DNA from 2 places in the Psychrobacillus sp. FSL K6-1267 genome. Region 1 is predicted to be linked to the other one. Evidence: riboswitches for the same ligand, from Rfam matches in the RefSeq annotation. Region 1 holds a riboswitch; the other holds the start of a gene.
The links. Region 1 has a riboswitch for S-adenosylmethionine ahead of MHB55_RS02445 (methionine biosynthesis PLP-dependent protein). Riboswitches for the same ligand answer to the same signal wherever they lie in the genome.
Positions count from the first base shown of each region.

Region 2: another riboswitch for S-adenosylmethionine. It lies ahead of MHB55_RS15180 (methionine ABC transporter ATP-binding protein); the one in region 1 lies ahead of MHB55_RS02445 (methionine biosynthesis PLP-dependent protein).

Region 1 is NZ_JBBOOR010000001.1:499,897-503,363, forward strand. It holds gene metC (cystathionine beta-lyase) at 1-189, opposite strand, end outside; gene MHB55_RS02445 (methionine biosynthesis PLP-dependent protein) at 198-1,316, opposite strand; SAM riboswitch class I at 1,484-1,588, opposite strand; gene MHB55_RS02450 (ABC transporter ATP-binding protein) at 1,658-3,400, opposite strand.
Region 2 is NZ_JBBOOR010000001.1:2,940,716-2,944,182, forward strand. It holds gene MHB55_RS15170 (MetQ/NlpA family ABC transporter substrate-binding protein) at 1-526, opposite strand, end outside; gene MHB55_RS15175 (methionine ABC transporter permease) at 540-1,208, opposite strand; gene MHB55_RS15180 (methionine ABC transporter ATP-binding protein) at 1,201-2,226, opposite strand; SAM riboswitch class I at 2,318-2,422, opposite strand; gene MHB55_RS15185 (thioredoxin family protein) at 2,462-2,782, opposite strand; gene MHB55_RS15190 (toprim domain-containing protein) at 2,794-3,144, opposite strand; gene gcvH (glycine cleavage system protein GcvH) at 3,221-3,467, opposite strand, start outside.

The DNA.
Region 1 (3,467 bases):
TATGGTTTTTTCTAATGCTTCTCTGGTTGGATTACCAGACCGACTATAATCAAAGGGGCCGAAGCTATCCAAACTTTCCTGATGGAAGGTAGAAGATAAATAGATTGGAACATTCACAGCACCGGTTCTTCTTTCATAATTACCTCGAGTTGAAGCAGTAATTAAACTAGTTTCAAGTTGTTGATGAATAGACTCCATTAAACAATAACCTCCTTCTCTAAAGCTACAAATACTTGCTTTAGGTCATTGATTAAATCTTCCGCTTCCTCAATACCAACAGAAAACCTTAATAAACTATTATCTACTCCCCGAGCAATCCGTTCAGATTCTGGTATATCTGCGTGTGTTTGAGTGGCAGGGTAAGTAATGAAGCTTTCCACACCACCAAGACTTTCAGCAAATATGATTAACTTTAGCTTTTCTAAAAAAGGACCTACCAGTTCGCTTCTTTGAAGACGGAAGGAGAGCATGCCACCCTTGCCTGCATAGAGAACATCTTTTATTAAATGCTGTTGCTCTAAAAATTTTACTAACTTCTTTGCGTTTGCTTCATGCTGTTTCATTCTTAGATGGAGAGTTTTTAAACCACGTATCAACAGCCATGAATCAAATGGTGAAAGGACTGCACCTGCTGCGTTATGGTTAGCCTGTAATTTCTCGCCCAATTTAATGCCTTTTGATACAACCAACCCAGCCAGTACATCATTGTGACCTCCGATATATTTAGTAGCACTATGTATGACAATGTCTGCGCCAAGTTCTATTGGCCTCTGTAAAAAAGGAGTTAAGAAGGTATTATCCACAATTAAAAGTAACTCATGCTTCTTAGCTAACTCCGCGTATAGCTGAATATCAATCTCTTGCATTAACGGATTAGTAGGTGTTTCAAGAAAGATTGCCTTCGTATTTTTGGTAATAAGAGATTCCACCTCTACGTAAGAGGTAAATTTACTATAAATAGTCCTAATATTATAGGAGTCAGAATATTGATTGAAAAGGCGATAAGTACCTCCATATAAGTCCTCTGGGGCAATCAATTCATTACCTGAACGGAAAAGGGAAAGGACCAATTGAATGGCTGCCATTCCCGAACTACAGGCAAATCCTGTATCGCCTTGCTCTAGCTTGGCTATTCCCTCCTCTAAAATAGCTCGTGTAGGGTTTTTAGTTCGAGTATAGTCATAGCCGGTAGATTGGCCAAGACCATGATGTTTATAGGCTGTGGATAAATAGATAGGAGGATTAACTGCTCCAGTTTTTGGATCACAATGATTACCTAATTGAACTAATTGTGTATTAATGTGAGTTTTGGACATTGTTATTCACCTCTTATTATTAATAGGTTCAACATTTCTAAAATAAATCACAAAGTAGACTCTAAGATAAAAAAATTCAGGATAAATATAGAATAGAAGCATTTTGCCAAATAAAAAGAGGGCTCTCTTCATAAGAAGAGAACCCCCAATATAGATTGAAGTCATTCTTCTTATCTTCAAGACAAAAATGTCTATTGGATTTAGCACCACACCTATAATGGCTGGTTGCTGAGACATCATAGGGCCAATCCCTCCGTCTCTCTTGATAAGAAATAAAAATATATAATTTTCAAAATTTAGCGATAAGTAAGTTTATCATGGGATGAATATAAATTCAAGAGTTATTTCACATTTGGAATTGCTACCCAGTGACCGGAGGAAACTTCCACAAGCTTAGATTGCTTCAATTGATATCTATCCTCTACATTTGATTCCTCCAAAAGCTTCCTTTTTTTCTTAGCTTCTACCTTAGGATCAGGAATAGGGATTGCTGCTAATAGGGATTTTGTATAAGGATGTTGTGGGTTAGAATAAAGCTCTTCACTTTCCGCAAGCTCCACAATTTTACCAGCATACATCACCGCTACCCGATCACTAATATGCTTAACCATAGATAGATCATGTGCGATGAAAAGGTAAGTTAGACCTAGTCTATGCTGTAAATCCTCTAGTAGTTCTACAATTTGTGCCTGTATAGAAACGTCTAAAGCTGATAGTGGTTCATCACAGACGATAAAGTCAGGCTCTACTGCCAGTGCTCGGGCAATGCCGATTCGTTGTCGTTGTCCACCTGAAAACTCATGTGGATAACGCATGGCATGGGAGGAATCCAACCCTACCATTTTTAGTAACTCTTCTACACGTTGTTTTCTTTCCTCTGCATTTTTGCTCAAACGATGAATATCTAATGCCTGGCCGATAATATCTAACACCTTTAAACGAGGATTTAAGGAAGAATACGGATCCTGAAAGATAATCTGCATATGTCGTCGCATCGTTTTTAATTCACTTTTACTCAAACGGTTGATGGCGATTCCCTGATAAAGCACATCTCCATCCGTAGGCTCATGTAACCGAAGAATGGACCGACCGGTAGTTGATTTTCCTGAGCCAGATTCTCCTACAAGTCCAAGGGTTTCTCCAGGTTTGATGAAGAAGCTGATATCATCCACGGCCTTCAGCACATTCCCTTTGCCTAATTGGAAATGCTGCTTTAAAGATTTGACCTCTAATAACGGCTTGCCATTTTCTAAACCAATGGAACGAAGCGGTGGTCTCTTGGGTTTCTTCCTTTCATCTAAACGAGGAAGTGCATTTAATAATTTTTTTGTATAGTCATGCTGAGGATTTTCAAATATCTTTTCAGTTGTCCCGGTTTCTACAATTTCGCCATTTTTCATAACTGCCACTCGATCGCACATACCTGCAACTACACCCAAATCATGAGTGATTAAAATAATGGAGGTGCCAAATCTTTGCTGCATATCCTTCATTAAATTCAAAATCTGAGCCTGAATGGTAACGTCTAGTGCAGTTGTCGGTTCATCTGCTATTAATAGCGTTGGCTTGCAGGCAAGTGCAATAGCGATCATAACTCTTTGGCGCATACCACCTGAAAATTCGTGAGGATACTGGTTGTAGCGCTCTTCGCTATTCTTAATGCCTACTAGCTTCAAGATTTCAACTGCTTGGTTCTTTGCCTTTTTTTTAGAAAGCTGCTGGTGCTTGATAAGACTTTCTGCAATCTGTGGGCCAATTCGAATGGTAGGGTTTAAAGATGTCATGGGATCCTGGAAAATCATACTGATGTCTCTTCCTCTAATACTCTCCATTTCCTTTTCAGTTTTTGTCTCAAGAGATTCTCCTAAAAATTCAATGGAGCCATTTTTCATGAAGGAGGGGGGAGAAGGCAGCAGGCGCATGATGGAGCGGGCAGTGACACTTTTTCCACTACCTGATTCTCCTACAATGCCAAGTGTTTCTCCTTTTCTTACTTCAAAGCTTACGCCTCGAACAGCCTCAAATTCATTGTCGTTTGTTAAAAAAGAAATCTGTAAATCTTTTACTTTTAAAATAGTTTCCATGAAAACCACCTATCTGATTAAAATCTTCAATTTATTATTTATGATTCATGCTCTTTCAGTAGAGAGC
Region 2 (3,467 bases), 2.4 Mb from region 1:
GATCAAATTCTAGGTTTTTAGGATTATCTACGATGTCTCCAATTTCGGCAGTTGTTTTATCTATTCCCTCTGCCAGGGTAATTAGACCTTCTGCTTCTAGCATCGCTAACACGCGTCCATGGTCAGCTACAGAGTTACTCATTAGAATAGTTGCTCCCTCAGGAAGTTCGTCAATAGAAGCATATTTTTTAGAGTAAAGACCAATTGGCTCAATATGGATTCCGCCAGCATTTGCGAAATCATAATCGAAATCTTTCATTTGAGATTCTAAGTATGGAGCATGTTGAAAATAATTGGCATCTAGATCTCCAGAATCTAGGTCTTTATTTGGTAGTACATAGTCTTGATAGGTTTCAATTTGAAGCTCAATACCTTGTTCTTCTAAGATAGGTTTTACCTGTTCTAAAATTTCTGCGTGCGGTACGTTGGATGCACCAACAACTAATTTATCGCTATCCTCGTCTCCACATGCAGCAAGCGTTAATGCACTAGCAGATAATAAAACTCCAGCCAATAATTTTTTCATCCCAATCTCTCCCTTATCGTTTATCTATTTTTGTAGTAATGATGTCACCAATCCATTGGATAATGAACACGATGATTAATATTAAAATAGTAGCTACGAGTGTGACATCCCCGCGACCACGTTGGAAACCATCTAAAAAGGCTAGATTCCCTAATCCTCCCGCTCCAATGATTCCTGCCATAGCTGTATAACCAACTAGTGAAATACAAGTTACGGTTATACCAGACACTAAAGCTGGCATAGATTCAGGCAATAAAACCTTCCATATAATAGTTGTGGTTTTAGCACCCATAGATTTTGCAGCCTCTAAAACGCCTTTATCAATTTCTCGTAAAGCAATTAAAACCATGCGAGCATAAAATGGAGCAGCTCCAATCACTAATGCTGGGAAAGCAGCATTCGGACCACGCATCGAGCCCATCAACAGTGTTGTAAGTGGGATCAATAAAATAATTAATATAATAAATGGGATAGAGCGGAATATATTTACTACCGCACCCGTTAACCAATTTGCCAATTTATTCGCCCAAGCCTGATGTGGGCTTGTCAAAAATAATAAAAGTCCTAAAATTAGTCCAAAGATTGCTGTGAGTACCGTAGAAACTGCTGTCATATACAGGGTTTCTAGAGTAGCGTCCCACATTTTAGGCCAATCAACATTTGGAAATAACGATTCAATCATTGTTGATCACCTCAGTGTTTACTTTTTGCGAGTGGATAAATTGTATTGCATCCTCCACGGCTTGGTCATTTCCATCGATTTGAAGAATTAGTGTACCGAAAGCTCCACTCTTCGTATGAGAGATGTTACCTTGCACAATATTAACTTCTAAATCAAACTGTTTGATTAATCTTGAAAGAATTGGCTGCTCTGTGGTTTCACCGACAAAAACGAGCTTGACTAGCTTACCATTTGGATAAAGCTGGACTAGTTTTTGAATCGTTTGCACTGGCTGGTTGGAATCAGAAATTTGAGAGACGAAACGTTTAGTAATAGCCTGTTGTGGCTTTTGGAAAACCTCTAGCACATCTCCCTCTTCTACAACTTGCCCATTTTCCATAACAGCTACTCGGTTACAAATCTTTTGAATAACTTGCATTTCGTGTGTAATCAATACAATTGTTAATCCTAGTTTTTCGTTGATGCTGACTAGTAGGTCTAGTATTGAATCGGTCGTTTCAGGATCAAGAGCAGATGTTGCCTCATCACAAAGCAATACCTCTGGTCCATTAGCTAAAGCCCTAGCAATTCCTACACGCTGCTTTTGCCCACCAGATAATTGTGAAGGATAAGAATCTCCTCTGCCCTCTAGACCAACAAGGTTCAAAAGCTCCTCTACTCTGGCTTTTCTTTTGTCCTTCGGAACTCCAGCAATTTCTAGAGGAAATGCTATATTTTCAGCGACTGTTCTCGACCATAAAAGATTGAAATGCTGGAAGATCATACTTACCTTTTGACGGAAGCCACGGAGCTTCTCCTCATTTATGGAAGTAATCTCTTGCCCATTCACAACTATTTGGCCGACAGAAGGTTTTTCTAAGCCATTCAATAAGCGGATCAATGTACTTTTACCGGCTCCGCTATAACCAATAATCCCAAATATTTCTCCACGCTGTATGTCCAGATTTACATTATCAACAGCAACGATTTCTCCTTGCTTTGTAATAAATCTTTTCGAAACTTCCTTTAAACTAATCATGTAAATCTAGCCACCTTTCCTATTAAAAAACCCCTTCTGCAAAAGAGCAGAAGGGGTGTAGGTTATCAATTTCAAATAACACTCATCCATTCTCTCATTTCTCAAAGCTATAGCTTTGCGTGACTTGGCACCATTTCACTTTCGCGACGGTTGCCGGGCTTCGTAGGGCACTTCCCTCCACCTCTCTCAATAAGAGCGACACTATTAAATTATTTTTTCAACACAACGAATGTTATCATAGGATCTTGTTTTCGTCAATAGTTTTTATTGTTTCCAATAGATAGGGTACGGATTGAAACGCATAAATCTTTTTTTCTACCCTGCCATTTTTAGATATTAATAAGCAAGGTACACTTTCAATTTCTTGTTCTATTGCCAAATCACCAAGAAAGTTAATATTTGCTTGGCCAATTGGATCAGAAACCATCTCTTTAATGACGTTTATCATCTTGCTTGCAATCTGACACGTACCACACATAGGGGTATAAATATAAAATAAGGAAAGTGGAGAGTTATCTTTTATGCTTTCCCATTGCTCTTTAGTCCACTCATTCATTACACATCATCCTAAGGCAAAAATTCTTTTTTCACCTTAATATTAACACGTTTTAATATGGATGCCAAAACCTTCGCCGGGGTATTCGCCACTTCACCATACATAGGATTTGTATAGAGGTGAATTGCCTCAGGATATTCCTTCCTGACAACCGAGCGTATTTGTTCGCCAGATTTGTCGGCATCTAGAAAAGCATAAATCGGCAAGCCATCATAAGGGCTTAAAAGCTCCTCCAATTTTACATCGGATATCGTTCCATTTGTACAAATGATTTCTGGAGATTCATCGAGAAGGGTCAACAATTGTAGTTTATCAGACCTTCCCTCGACGAGAATTATTTTATCACTAAATACATGTGCCATTTAGCTTCTCTCCCAACTTGTTACCTTTCCTTTATTATATGAAAAAAACGCCGATTATTAACCGGCGTTTTCATTATTACTCTGCAATTAATTCTTCATACTTTTCTGGAGACAATAAGCTGTCCACTTCTGATAAATCAGAAGGCTCAACAACGATCATCCAAGCATTTTCATAAGGTGATTCATTAACGAATTCGGGGCTATCTTCTAGCTCAGCATTTACTTCCACTACTTTACCGCTAATTGGTGCATATAGTTCCGAAACTGTTTTTACTGATTCAACGCTACCAAAAGCATCTCCTGCTTTAATTTCATCTCCAACT